3 regions of the Pseudarthrobacter sp. fls2-241-R2A-168 genome follow, and region 3 is predicted to be linked to each of the others. Evidence: riboswitches for the same ligand, from Rfam matches in the RefSeq annotation. Region 3 holds a riboswitch; each other region holds the start of a gene.
The links. Region 3 has a riboswitch for cyclic di-AMP ahead of QRN11_RS07985 (M23 family metallopeptidase). Riboswitches for the same ligand answer to the same signal wherever they lie in the genome.

Region 1: it holds a riboswitch for cyclic di-AMP, as region 3 does, so the genes downstream of both, QRN11_RS05300 (C40 family peptidase) here and QRN11_RS07985 (M23 family metallopeptidase) in region 3, are expected to answer to the same signal.
Region 2: it holds a riboswitch for cyclic di-AMP, as region 3 does, so the genes downstream of both, QRN11_RS21065 (aggregation-promoting factor C-terminal-like domain-containing protein) here and QRN11_RS07985 (M23 family metallopeptidase) in region 3, are expected to answer to the same signal.

Annotation. Positions count from the first base shown of each region.
Region 1 is NZ_JARVSG010000007.1:20,785-25,337, forward strand. Features, by position in the region: gene QRN11_RS05295 (protein adenylyltransferase SelO) at 51-1,526, shown strand; gene QRN11_RS05300 (C40 family peptidase) at 1,604-2,443, opposite strand; cyclic di-AMP (ydaO/yuaA leader) riboswitch at 2,447-2,611, opposite strand; gene QRN11_RS05305 (coiled-coil domain-containing protein) at 3,013-4,377, shown strand; gene QRN11_RS05310 (TraR/DksA family transcriptional regulator) at 4,399-4,553, shown strand, end outside.
Region 2 is NZ_JARVSG010000047.1:5,672-10,224, reverse strand. Features, by position in the region: gene QRN11_RS21075 (response regulator transcription factor) at 1-235, shown strand, start outside; gene QRN11_RS21070 (sensor histidine kinase) at 241-1,743, shown strand; cyclic di-AMP (ydaO/yuaA leader) riboswitch at 1,862-2,023, shown strand; gene QRN11_RS21065 (aggregation-promoting factor C-terminal-like domain-containing protein) at 2,029-2,778, shown strand; gene QRN11_RS21060 (YdeI/OmpD-associated family protein) at 2,871-3,314, shown strand; gene QRN11_RS21055 (HAD-IA family hydrolase) at 3,295-3,993, opposite strand; gene QRN11_RS21050 (glyoxalase superfamily protein) at 4,017-4,391, opposite strand; gene upp (uracil phosphoribosyltransferase) at 4,437-4,553, opposite strand, start outside.
Region 3 is NZ_JARVSG010000010.1:204,176-208,728, forward strand. Features, by position in the region: gene QRN11_RS07980 (C40 family peptidase) at 71-745, opposite strand; cyclic di-AMP (ydaO/yuaA leader) riboswitch at 816-976, opposite strand; gene QRN11_RS07985 (M23 family metallopeptidase) at 1,124-1,945, opposite strand; cyclic di-AMP (ydaO/yuaA leader) riboswitch at 1,956-2,167, opposite strand; gene QRN11_RS07990 (iron-dependent transcriptional repressor DtxR) at 2,303-3,010, opposite strand; gene serC (phosphoserine transaminase) at 3,290-4,420, shown strand; gene QRN11_RS08000 (DUF3027 domain-containing protein) at 4,486-4,553, opposite strand, start outside.

The sequences.
Region 1 (4,553 bases), on a different contig from region 3:
TCACGTGATTCGACGCCGCGGAAAACACACCACGAGGGAAGGCTTGAAGAATGACAGCTGCTGCTGAATCAACGATCACTTTTGACGGGCGGTTTGCCCGGGAATTGTCGGAACTGGCTGTTCCCTGGCAGGCAGAGGAAGCGCCGGACCCCAAGCTTCTTGTCCTTAATGAGCAACTGGCCGCTGAACTTGGGCTGGACGCTGAATACCTCCGGTCATCGGAGGGCGTCAAGCTCCTCCTGGGAAACCACATCCCGGACGGGGCCACGCCGGTGGCACAGGCCTACGCCGGCCACCAGTTTGGCGGATACTCACCCCTGCTGGGCGACGGCCGGGCGCTCCTGCTCGGCGAGGTGACGGATGTGCACGGCCGGCTCCGCGATATCCACCTGAAAGGTTCCGGCCGTACGCCCTTCGCCCGGGCAGGCGACGGGCGTGCCGTCGTCGGGCCCATGCTGCGGGAGTACCTGGTGAGCGAGGCGATGTACGCCTTGGGCATCCCCACCACAAGGTCCCTTGCCGTCACGGCCACCGGCCGCCCGGTCCGCCGCGACACCATGCTTCCCGGAGCAGTCCTGGCGAGGGTGGCCAGCAGCCATCTGCGGGTGGGAAGCTTCCAGTACGCGCGGGCCACCGACAATATGGACCTTTTACGCCGCCTCGCCGATCATGCCATCAGCCGGCATTACCCCGCCGCTGCCCGGGCCGACAACCCCTACCTCGCCCTCTTCGAAGGGGTGGTGGCTGCGCAGGCCACACTGCTGGCCCAATGGATGCTGGTGGGCTTCGTCCATGGCGTGATGAATACAGACAACATGACCATTTCCGGGGAAACCATCGACTACGGGCCGTGCGCGTTTATGGATGCCTTCAACCCGGCCGCGGTCTACAGCTCCATCGACGTTGGCGGCCGTTACGCCTACGCCAACCAGCCCGTTATGGCTGAATGGAACCTCGCCCGCCTCGCCGAGGCAATGCTGCCGCTCATCAATGAAGACCAGGAACAGGCCGTAGCCCCCGCAGTGGAGGCATTGGGCGGGTTCCGCCGCCAGTACAGCGACGCCTGGTTCGCCGGTATGAAAACAAAGCTGGGAATCAGGGAAAGTCCTGCGGGGAGCCCTGAGGCGGAAGAAGCCTCGGAGCTCGTGGACGGTGTGATCGCCATCCTCAAGGACGGGCCGGTGGACTACACACGGTTCTTCCGGAACCTCGGGCACGCAGCGCGGGGAAACTCCCGCCCCGCCCGAAGCATGGTCCTGGATCTCGCCGCCTTCGACGCCTGGGCAGAACGGTGGCTGGCCCTGAAACCCGACGCCGGCCTGATGGACCGGGTCAATCCTGTCTACATTCCGCGCAACCACTTAGTTGAAGAAGCGCTCGCCGCGGCAACGGACGGCGATGTTGGTCCCTTCAACCGGCTCGTGGAGGTGGTCCGTGACCCGTACCGGGAACGGTCGGGGCTGGAGCGTTACGCCGAGGGAGCGCCGGAGGACTTCGGCAGCTACCAGACGTTCTGCGGCACCTGAGGACGGCGGACCCGGCAAAAACGAAACAGGGGCGGCAGGTGGGTAACCGCCTGCCGCCCCTGTCCGGGTGGTGTCGCCTAAGCTACGCGGACGAAGGAAGCGCCCGGGAGCCAGCTGATGGAGTGGACCTCGGTCTTGAAACCGTCCACGCCGCCGCTGACAACCTGGCCGTTGCCGGCGTACACACCAACGTGGCCGGCAGTGATCACAAGGTCACCGGCAGCGGGGGAGCCCACCACGGAGCCGTACTGGTAGAACTGGCCGGGAGCCAGGTCGCCAACAGACTTGCCCACGCTGCGCAGGGCCTTCTCCACCATGGCGGTGCAGTCCTGCTGGATGCCAACCTGGCCGTAGGCCGATGCCAGGATCGAAGCGCCGGCGCCCGAACCCGTGGCAGCTGCCGGAGCTGAAGCGTACGAAACATTCACTCCGGTGTTGGCCGGAGCCGCGGCAACGGCAGTCTGGACGGGGGCAGGAGCAGCGGCCGCCTGGACGGGGGCCGGAGCAGCTGCAACATAGCCGGCGCCCGGAATCTGGATCTGGTCGCCGGGGAAGATGATCGTGGAGATCGCCAGGCCGTTGGCGGCCAGTACATCGTTGAGGCTGACGCCGTAGGCGGCGGAGATGCCGCCCAGGGTGTCACCCGAAACCACGGTGTGGACGTTGGCGGCAGCTGCTGCCGGTGCAGCCACGGCAGCTGCGGGTGCCACGGACGCCTGGGTGTTAGTGGTCCCGGTGGTGTCCGGTCCGGTTACGCCTGCGTGGGCCGGGGCGCCCACACCGAAGGCAATGCCGGAAGCTGCTGCTACGGCCAGGGCCGGGCGGCCAAGCGACTTGGCGGATACAGCCAAGCCCTGGAGCGCGATTGAGCGGGCCGGAGTCGCGCGGTGACGGGCGGTGATGGAATTTTTTGACACGTTTGATCGCCTCTCCCATGCCTGCGGGGTGAGCTGTCGGGTTCGGGTTGGAGATACCCGGCCGGTAGCGGCTCCGGACGGAACGGAAGGCGCTATCGACTTAACCCCAAGGCCTCGCATGAGGCCGCGGAAAGGTGGTTCCCCCGTCCCTGCCAGCTGGAAACGATTGAATCCCGGGTCAGCGGCAGGGCTCGGCATGCTGAGGGGAATGTCCCGTCTGGGAGGGACACCTGAAGACCATAACCTGCCAGCCTGCCGATTGTCACATTTGAATAACATACGAGCGGCTTCTCTCGTATTCCGCAAATGACTGGAGGTTCTTTGCATAGCGGGCTGACCACGGAAGATAGGCGCGCCGGCGCGGAGTGCATGAGGTTCGTCACAAAGTAATAAAACGTGCTGCTGGCACCAGCCGAAGCGGCGCTCGTGGGCAGCACACGGCAGAGCTTTGGGCCGGCTGCGCGTGTGTGGCGTTCGATCTCTGGGTAGGGGTTCACCATTCCAGATTGCATAACGATGTCAGCACGCCAGCCTTCAACTGAAGGTTGAGAGCTGTATGCTTCCGAACTATGTCTCGGTTCGTTATCAAAGCCCGCCTGCCCCTGCCTGCGGCGCTGCTGGCCCTTGCCCTTGCGGGTACGGTTTGGCTCGGTCCGGCCGGGGCGGCGGACCAGGATCCGGCGGGTGATTACCCCTCCTGGGAGGACGTCCAGCAGGCAAAGCTGACGGAATCCGGCACCGCAGAGGAAATCAACAGGATCAGTGGCCTGCTGGCTGGCCTGCAGGCCCAATCCGAGTCCCTGGGGACAGCGGCCGTCCAGTCAGCGGCGGAGTATGCCGTCACCGATTCTGCGCTTCAGGCGGCCAGCGCAAAAGTGGAGACCCTCACCGCCCAGGTTTCCCAAGCAAACACCGAGCTGTCCCGGCACCGGAAGGACCTGGGCGCCCTCGCGGCCCAGTCCTATAAAACCGGCGGCACCACCATGGGATTCTTTGTTGCCCTCGATGCGATCCAGACCAACAGCGTCCAGGGTCTGAACGTGGTGCGCATCGTGGGTGACAAGACGGCAGCGCTGGTGGCCAGGGCCGAATCCGCCGGCAGGGTGGCGTCCTCGTTGGCTGCCCAGGAGAGCGCCGCCAAAGCCGAACGTGAGCGGCTGTCCCTGCAAGCCAAAGCGAAGCTGGACGCCGCCCGGTCCGCGCAGGAGGCGATGGCGCGCCAAGTGGCCGAAAGCCAGAAGCGCAGCGAGGAGCTGACAGCGCAACTTGCCTCCCTCAAGGGCACGACGGCGGCAGTTGAGGGCGCGTACCGGCAGGGCCAGGCGGCGCAGGCTGCCTACGAGGCAGCGCAGGCGGCAAAACGCGCCGCAGCCGCTGAACAGGCCCGCCTGCAGGCAGAGGCGGCAGCCAGGGCGGCCGCCGCGGCTGCCGCCCGCCCGCAGGCTCCAGCCGTCCCGGCGCCGGCAAATCCAGCACCCCCGAACCCCGCACCACCCGCAAATCCAGCACCCGCGAACCCCGCACCCGCCAACCCGGCGCCGGCGAATCCTGCTCCCGCACCCCAACTGCCGGTCGCACCCGTCCCGCCGCCCGTCGTCGTGCCGTCAGTTCCAGGCGGTGCCGTCAATGACCCCGCAGGGGCCAAAAGCTACGCCTCGGGGCGGCTGGGCGCGTACGGCTGGGGCCAGGACCAGTTCCTGTGCCTCGCCCAGCTCTGGACCAAGGAATCGAACTGGCTGACAACGGCCACCAACCCCTACTCCGGTGCTTATGGAATAGCCCAGGCGCTGCCGCCCGGCAAATACTCCAGCGCCGGCAGCGACTGGCTCACCAGCTACCGCACCCAGGTCGATTGGGGCCTGGGCTACATCCGCGGCCGGTACGGCTCGCCGTGCGGGGCCCGGAACCATTCGGTGGCCAACAACTGGTACTGACCGGCGCGCTAGGCTTTTCCCATGCCTGACTTCGAACGGTTCCGGATCCTGCTCGAGGAGGAGCGGGCGCGGAAAGTGGCGCTGCTTCCGGCCCTCCGCGCCGACATCGCTTCGGCCAACTCCGCCCGCCAGGATTCCAACGTGGACGACGAACATGATCCCGAAGGCTCCACCAT
Region 2 (4,553 bases), on a different contig from region 3:
GGAACTCCAGCTCACAGCCACCCAATTCGCATTGCTCCGTTACCTGATGGAAAACCCCAAGCGGGTCATAAGTAAGGCGCAGATCCTGGACCGGGTCTGGGATTACGACTTCGGTGGCCAGGCCAACATCGTGGAGCTGTACATCTCCTACCTGCGCAAGAAGGTGGATGCGGTGCATCCGCCCATGATCCACACGGTGCGCGGGGCCGGATACGTCATCAAGCCAGCGGAGTAGGCGCCATGGCCTTACAACAGGCTGCGTCCCAGCGCCGGAGCTGGCTGAAGCCGAACACCTGGCACCTGCGCACCCGCCTCATCCTCCTTGCCATGACCCTGCTGATCGCCATCTGCGGCGCCGTGGGTGTGGTCAGCTACGCCTCCATGGACGCGTTCCTCACCCGCCAGCTTGATGACCAGCTCAGCCAGGCGGCGGAGCGGTCGAACGATCCGGGCCGGCCTCCCATGGGCGGCTTCAAAGGCCGGGATCCACTGGACGCCCGCGGCCAGAGTGTGGGCACCCTGAACGCCCGCATCCTCAACGGACAAGTCAACAGCGCCGGGTTCCTGGCCTCGGACACCACCCGCTCGCCACTGTCCGCCGAGGACAAGCAGGCCCTGCTGGCTTTGGCCACAGATGCACAGCCGGTGGACCGCACCCTCTCCAACGGCGACTACCGGTTGACAGCCGCGAAGACGGACTTCGGCGACGTGTTGGTGACCGGGCTCCCCCTCGCTGGCAAGGAAAGTACGCTCACTTCCCTCGTTTGGACCTTTGTGTTCGTATCCCTGGGCGGTCTGCTGCTGATCGGGCTGGCAGGAACAGTGCTGATCCGGCGCACCATGAAGCCGCTCGAGCAGCTGTCAGAGGTGGCCACGCGCGTTTCGCAGCTGCCGCTGGACGCCGGCGAGGTGGCACTCGCGGTGCGCGTCCCGCCGTCGAACTCCAACCCTGGAACGGAAGTGGGCAGCGTGGGCCACGCGCTCAACCTCATGCTGGACAACGTGGCCAACGCGCTGCAGGCGCGGCAGAAGAGCGAAACCAAGGTGCGGCAGTTTGTGGCCGATGCCTCGCACGAGCTGCGTACTCCCCTCACGGCCATCCGCGGCTACACGGAACTGATGCGGATGACCGAGAACTTCACCCCCGACGGCGAAAAGTCGCTGGCGCGCGTGCAGAGCCAGTCTGAGCGCATGACCGCCCTGGTGGAAGACCTGCTGCTGCTGGCCCGGCTCGATGAGGGCCAGCCGCTCAAGCTCAGCGGGGTGGATCTCACGCAGCTTGTGATCGAGGGCGTCAGCGACGAAAAGGTGATGGCCCCGGGCCACAACTGGCGGCTGGAGCTTCCCGAGGAGCCCGTGGTGGTCAACGGCGATGCCTCTCAGCTGCGCCAGGTCCTGATGAACCTGCTCTCCAACGCACGCAAACACACTCCCGCCGGAACCACTGTGGTCACCGGGGTGTGCACGTCGTCTGAGGGCGCGGCGGTAGTAACGGTAACGGACGACGGCGGCGGGATCCCTGCGGAGTTCGTGGACCACGTCTTCTCGCGCTTCGCCCGCGCAGACGCGGCCCGGAAGGGCGCGTCCGGCCAGTCCGGGGCCGCCGTTGCCGAAGGCACCAGCGGGCTGGGCTTGTCCATCGTGGAATCCATCGTCGAGGCCCACGGCGGCAGGGTAACGGTGACGTCACAGCCAGGGCGCACCCAGTTTGCCCTGCAGCTCCCCCTTCATTCGCTTTCGTAGCAAAGCGACGCGCCGCCGTCGTGATCTCTGTTACCAAAATGTGACTTAAGCGCCGGACTCCTGTACCGTCGATTGGGTGAGGTTCCTGATCGGGAACCCATATCCGGATGACGCCAAGCTCTGCCGCTTCCCGGATTCCGCTTGAGCAACGGCAGAGGCGGGGGACCCACCGTCCCGGGCAATGAGTGCCCTTGGGGTTAAGCACGCACGTGAATTTTTCCGTGCGGCCGGATGCCCTCATCCGAACCCGACAGCTAACTCCGCAGGTGTGAGAGGCGATTCATCATGTCCAAATTCCTGGTTAAACCGCGCCCGAAATCCGGGTCTGCACCCCACGCCGGACGCAAAGCCGGCAAGTTTCCCTTCATCGGCAAGCGCGCCGCTGTCTTCGCCGCATCCGCTGCACTCCTGGTAGGAGTCGGGGCGGCCGGACAGGCTACCGAGTCAAGCATCAGGGTTGCCGCCACCGAAACCCAGGCCGCCGAGGCCCAGTCCAACCTCAGCATCGAAAAGAGCGAAATCCGGGCCAACCCGGCACCGGCCCCCGCTGCTGAGGAGATTGCCGTGGCCCCGCAGGCGGCAGAGCCCGCACCGGCACCCGCTGCCGAACCGGCATCAGCGCCCGCAGCCGAAGCGGCACCGGCACCGGCTCCCGAGCCGGCCGCGGCTCCTGCTGCCGCTCCTGAGCCGGCCCCCGCACCTGAGCCGGCCCCCGCCGTCGCGGTCAACGACCCCGCCGGCGCCCAGGCTTACGCCGCCGGGCAGCTTGCCAGCTACGGCTGGGCGCCGGACCAGATGCAGTGCTTGGTAACCCTGTGGGACAAGGAATCCGACTGGACCACCACGGCTACAAACGCCAGCAGCGGCGCGTACGGCATCGTCCAGTCCCTGCCTGCTGAAAAGATGGCCAGCGCCGGTCCGGACTACCTGACGAACTACCGTACGCAGATCAACTGGGGCCTGAACTACATCCAGGAGCGCTACCAGTCCCCGTGTGGTGCGCTGAATTTCCACCTCTCCCACAACTGGTACTGAGTCCACAACTGGTACCGAGCACTCGGTGATCAATGCCCCATGGCGCGCGCCGTATCCGTGGGAGTGGCAAAAGGCCCGGCATACTGTGACCCATGAAGTTCACCACCACCATCCAAGGCAGCGGAAACAAGACCGGCATCGAAGTTCCCGATGAGGTCCTCGCGGCCTTGGACGCGGGCAAACGGCCGCCCGTAGTGGTGACCATCAACGGCAGGAGCTACCGCAGCAGCATCGCGGTGATGGGTGGCCAGAACCTCATTTCGCTCAGCGCAGCCAACCGCGAATTCGTTGGCGTTTCGGCTGGGGACACAGTTGACGTGGTCATCGAGCTCGACACCCAACCCCGCGTGGTTGAAGTCCCCGAAGACCTTGCCGCTGCGATGGCGGCGGAACCGGCCGCCCTGCAGTTCTACGCGACGCTGAGCTACAGCGCCCAGCGACGGTACGTGGAGCCGCTGGCCGACGCCAAGACGCCGGAAACGCGGTCGCGGCGTATCGCCAAGGTGGTAGCCGACCTTAAAGCCGGAAAGAAATGACTGTCCGGCCCGCCTCGTCCTGACTCGTCCGGACGGTGACAGCACTGTAATCCGCTACGTGCAGGACGCCTGCGGGCAGCGGGCCGGTGTTGGGTCCCACGGCCACCGTGCGGATTCCGGCGGCCACCCCTGCGGCGATTCCTGCTGGAGCGTCTTCGAACACCACGGCGTCCGCCGGGTCCACGCCAAGGTTGGCGGCGGCCTTCAGGTATCCCTCCGGATCGGGCTTGCCGCGGGTCACCCGTTCAGCTGTGACTGCTACGGCCGGCATGGGCAGGCCGGCTGCTTCCATTCGGATGCCAGCCAGGACGAGGTCAGCGGACGTGACCAGGGCGACGGCGTCCGCCGGCAGGGCTGCCAGCAACCGGGCAGCACCGGGCAGGGCCACAATCCCTTCGGTCCGGACGCGTTCCATCGCCCCGAGTTCGGCCGTCAGTGCCGGCACGTCAGCACCCTCAGGAGCAAACCGGGTGACAGTATCGCGTGCCTGGACGCCGTGCGAGGTGCGGAGAATCTCCTCCAGGTCCAGCCCGTAGCGCGCGGCGAATTCACCCCAGACCTGCTCCACCACCGCGGTCGAATCCACCAGGGTGCCGTCCATGTCAAAGAGCACGGCGCGGCACGTCAGGTTCCGGATTCCAGCAGGGGTGGAGGTTCCAGCAGGGGTGGAGGCAGCCATAGTTCCCATTCTGCCGGTAGATCTCAGCTTTCGCGGCCCGGGATGTACTGGACCGCCCACTTGTTGCCGTCGGGATCGGCAAAGTACACGAAGTGGCCCCATTCCTGCACGTCCACGTCGCTGACGTCCACTCCGTTGTCCTTCAGGTGCTTGTGGGCCGCGTGGATATCGTTGACCACCAGTTGGAGGTTCGACCCGGAGCCGGGAGGCGCGTCCGTAAGCCCTTCCCCAATGCAGATCGAGCAGGCCGAGCCGCGGGGGGTCAGCTGGACAAAGCGGATGGAGTCCGAGGGACGCTCATCAAAGTCCGGGTTGAATCCCACCTTGTTGACGTAGAAATCCTTGGCGCGGTCCACGTCCGATACAGGGACAAACACAAGTTCCAGTTTCCAGTCCATCCGCACAGGCTAGCGGCGCGAGGGGGAATGGAAAAGGGTTGTGGGCTAGCCTGCGATGCCGTACAGGCGGTCGCCTGCATCCCCGAGCCCGGGAACGATGTAGGACTTCTCGTTGAGCTTTTCGTCGATGGAGGCCAGGACGATGGTGACGTTCGCTCCCGA
Region 3 (4,553 bases):
CGGGGATGTGTGATTTAGCGAAAAAAGCTTGGGGGCAAAGAAAAAGCCCTTGGACCCGGAGGTCGAAGAACTAGTTCATTGTGAAGAACGCGGAGGAGCCGGTGGCGGCTACCGCGTGCAGCAGCGTTCCCTGGGAGGGGTTCAGTGCGCTGATCATCATGCCGTTGCCAACGTAGATGCCAACGTGGGCGCCACCGTTCTGCATAACGAGGTCACCGGGCTGCGGAGTGGAGGTCGGCTTCATGGCCGTCCACGCGTTGGTGCGGGGGATGCTGATGCCGGCCTGGGCATAGACCCACTGCGTGAAGCCCGAGCAGTCCCAGCCCGTGACGGGGCTGGTGCCGCCCCATACGTACGAGTGGCCGATTCCGGTGTAGGCGATTGCGGCGATGCCCGAGGTGGAAGCAGAGGAGACAGTCTCGGCCAGCTTCTCCGTAGCGGAGGCAGCAGTACCGGTGGCAGCGTTTCCAGTTGCGGAGGCGGTGGACTGGGTGCGTACGGTCTGCACCTTGGGAGCGGCTGTGGTCTTGACCACCGGGCGCTCGAAGGACACGGTGGCAGTGGGGGCGGCAGTAACGGCAAGCGCGCTCTGGGCCGACCCGGACTCGGTGGAAGCGGAAACACCAGCGGCGTTGTCCGCGGCAGTGGCTGGCAGGCCCATGCTCAGGATCAGGCCGGAGGCAGCTGCGATGACTGCAGCCTGGCGACCAACTGTCCCGGCATTGGCACTAACGGCCTTGGACACAGTATCCAAGGGGTTGGTACGAACCGTTTGCGCACGGTGGCGCGCAGAATTATGGCGTGAAGACACGAAGGTAGCCTCTCCCAATGCCTGCGAGGTGAGCTGTCGGATTCGGATGGGAGTCACCCGGCCGCGCTGCTTCCTGGGAAGCTTTGCGACTTAACCCCAAGGCCTTTCCATGGAAAGGCCAAAATTGGTTCCCCCGCCCCTGCCAGACGATGTCATGCGAACGGACCTTGAGCGGTGGCAGAGCTAGGCAATCCGCACAAGAGCGTCAACTTCGGAAAAGTTGACGCGAGTTAGACGGTACAGCAGTTTTGAATGAATGTCACATTCAGGTCACGGCAAGTCAAGATCATCTGATAGTTCACCGTCACTTGACTAGAGCCAGCCAGTGGGATCAACCACTTCGCCGTTGACCTGGACCTCGAAGTGCAGGTGGCAGCCCGTGGAGGCTCCCGTGGTGCCGCTGAGCGCGATAACTTCCCCGCGCGATACGGTCTGCCCTTCCTTCACGCTGGAGGACGACAGGTGGTTGTAGGTGGTTTCCAGCCCGTTCCCGTGGTCGATCACAACGCGGTTCCCGCCACCGAACTGGTGCCAGCCCACAAAGGTCACGGTTCCGGTGGCGGCGGCCATAACGGAGGTGCCGCACTGCGCCACATAGTCCTGTCCGCGGTGGAAGTCGCCGGTGCCGCCGGTGATGGGGCTGACGCGGTAGCCGAAGGGCGATGCGGTGGTCATCACGGCGAGCGGAGCGCCGAGGCTGCCGGCCGAGGCGGCGCGGCTGATGGCGCCCGCCGATTGTGCACTGAGCAGCTGCTTCAGCTTGCCGTCCGGATCAGCCTGGGTCACCACGGCGGAGCGGCTGAAGTCGATCTGCGCTCCGGCTTCGGCTGAAATCTGGGGCTGGGGCGCCACGGCGGAGGCGGCAACAGGCGTAGCGCCCGAAGCATCAGTGGCCATAACGGGACTGGTGGCCGGAACCGTGACCGTAAGGACCAGGCCGGTGGCGGCAAGGGCAACGCCGGCCTTTTGGCCGATGCCGCTGGCGGACGCGAACTCGGTGATCTGGCGGAGGGGACCCCGACGGCGGCGCGCATCACGGTGGAGATCGCGGGGGCGCTCCGAGGTGATGACTTCGACAACACGCGGTGTCGAAGCGGGGCCCGCCGCGCGGCGGCGTCCCCTGGAATTCTGCATGGTCAAGAAGGGTTCCTCTCTGGAAAGCCTGCGAAGTTAGCTGTCGGATTCGGGTCAGAGAGTTCAAAGACCCGGTCCGCCGTAAGCAAGCTTCGGCACAGAGATATCCCGGGAGGGATCCTTCACTGGAAGAGGCTTGCTGCTGACGGACTTCACCCCAAGGCAGTCCCCCGCTGCCGCTTGTGGTTCCCCCGCCTCTGCCAGTTACGACTCGTGCTCCTGATCCGCTGGCAGAGCTCGGCTCCAGATCAGGTAACGCTTTAATATCAACGCTTGGTTCAACTATAGGGGCTTAAGGCCCTTAGTAACAATTCCGTTATCTTTGGGTATATGCCCCGTGATGGGGTAGTCAGCCCCTTAAGCTGCAGGCTGGCGAATGGCGACAAACACGTGCGCGGCCACCTCGGGCGGCAGTTCCAGCGCCCCTTCAATACCCGGAACCCGTACCGAAATGTAATCGCCCACCCGCTCCAGGGCCACTGCGGCGCCCGGCCGGATACCGCCCTCGTCGAGCTGGGACAGCAGTTCCGGTTCCACTTGAATGGGTTCTGCAAGCCGGCTCACAGTCACCTCTGATGCCGGACCATAGGACTTCATCGCATCCAGGAGGCTGATGGCGCCGTCGGCAAAACCCAGGGACGGCGTGCCGCCCAGGGCTGCCAGGCCGGGAATCGGATTTCCGTACGGTGATTCGGTGGGGTGGTTGAGCAACTCGTAGATGCGCCGCTCCACCCGTTCGCTCATCACATGTTCCCAGCGGCAGGCTTCGTCATGGACGTAGGCCCAGTCCAGGCCGATCACATCGGCAAGCAGGCGCTCGGCGAGCCGGTGCTTGCGCATAACCTCCGTTGCGCGCTTGCGGCCCGTTTCCGTGAGTTCCAGATGCCGGTCTCCGGAGACAACCACCAGCCCGTCCCGCTCCATCCTGCCGATGGTCTGGGAGACGGTGGGCCCGGAGTGGCGGAGCCGTTCGGCGATGCGCGCACGAAGAGCAACGATGTTCTCTTCCTCAAGCTCCAAAATGGTCCGAAGGTACATCTCCGTAGTGTCGATCAGATCCGTCATCCAGCTCAGCTCCTCGAGCGCAGTACCTTGCGTTGTCCCACCGTATCGCCTTACACCGCGACGTAGTCCGTGGAAAAGCTTAGCCTATTTTGACTTTGTCCGAATAGTTCGCACGTGTGCTACGGGGGCGTCTCATTGACTGGACTATGACGGTCCGGGTTCCCGCGGAATCAGCGCTTCAGGCAGAATGAGGAAGGCCCTGGTTGCAGTCACCGCAGACTGCCGGCCGCCAACACCCGTCCGGACCACAGTTATGTCCATGCCGAAATTGGAGCACCCGTGAGCGAAACCAGCATCACTATTCCCGCCGATCTCCTCCCCAAGGACGGACGGTTCGGCGCCGGGCCTTCCAAGGTCCGGCAGGAGCAGATTGATGCCCTGTCAGCCGCGTCAAAGGACATCCTCGGCACCTCCCACCGCCAGGCCCCGGTCAAGAACCTCGTGGGCTCCGTCCGCGAGGGACTGAGCCAGTTCTTCCGGGCACCTGAAGGGTACGAGGTAGTTCTTGGCGTGGGCGGCTCCACGGCATTCTGGGACATCGCCAGCTTCGGCCTGGTCGAGAAGAAGGCGCAGCATCTTTCCTTTGGTGAGTTCGGCTCCAAGTTTGCCGCAGCCACCAACAAGGCACCCTTCCTTGAGGCGTCCTCCATCATCAAGTCCGAGCCCGGCACCCGCCCCTCCGCGCAGGCTGAAGCCGGCGTGGACGTTTACGCCTGGCCGCAGAACGAGACCAGTACCGGCGTCTCTGCTCCCGTACAGCGCGTCTCCGGCGCGGACGAGGGCTCGCTTGTCCTGGTGGACGCCACCTCTGCTGCCGGCGGCCTGGACGTCGACGTGGCACAGAGTGACGTTTACTACTTTGCCCCGCAGAAGAACTTTGCCTCCGACGGCGGGCTGTGGCTTGGTCTGTTCTCCCCTGCCGCCCTGGAACGCGCCGCCCGGATCAAGGCCGGCGACCGCTGGATCCCCGACTTCCTGGACCTGCAGACCGCCATCGACAACTCCCGCCTGAACCAGACGTACAACACCCCCTCGCTGTCCACCCTGGTGACGCTGGATGCACAGGTGCAGTGGCTGAACTCCAACGGTGGCCTGGACTTCGCGTCCAAGCGCACCGCCGATTCCGCCGGCCGCATCTACAGCTGGGCCGAGGCTTCCGGGTTCGCCACTCCCTTCGTCACTAACCCGGACGAGCGCTCAAACGTCATCGCCACCATCGACTTCGACGAGTCCGTGGACGCAGCCGCAGTGGCCAAGGTCCTGCGCGCCAACGGCATCGTGGACACCGAGCCCTACCGCAAGCTGGGCCGCAACCAGCTCCGCATCGCAACGTTCGTGGCCATCGAGCCGGCAGATGTTTCGGCCCTGCTGGAAAGCATCGACTACGTCGTGGGCGAGCTGCGCAAGTAGCCAGGACGCTTTAACGTACGACGGCGCCGCCCGGGTTCATCCCGGACGGCGCCGTTCGTTTGTGGTCAGGAAGTCCTTGCTGCGTCGCCGGGCTGCCCGCCGTCGTCGGGCTCCCCGTCCCCGGACTCCTGGT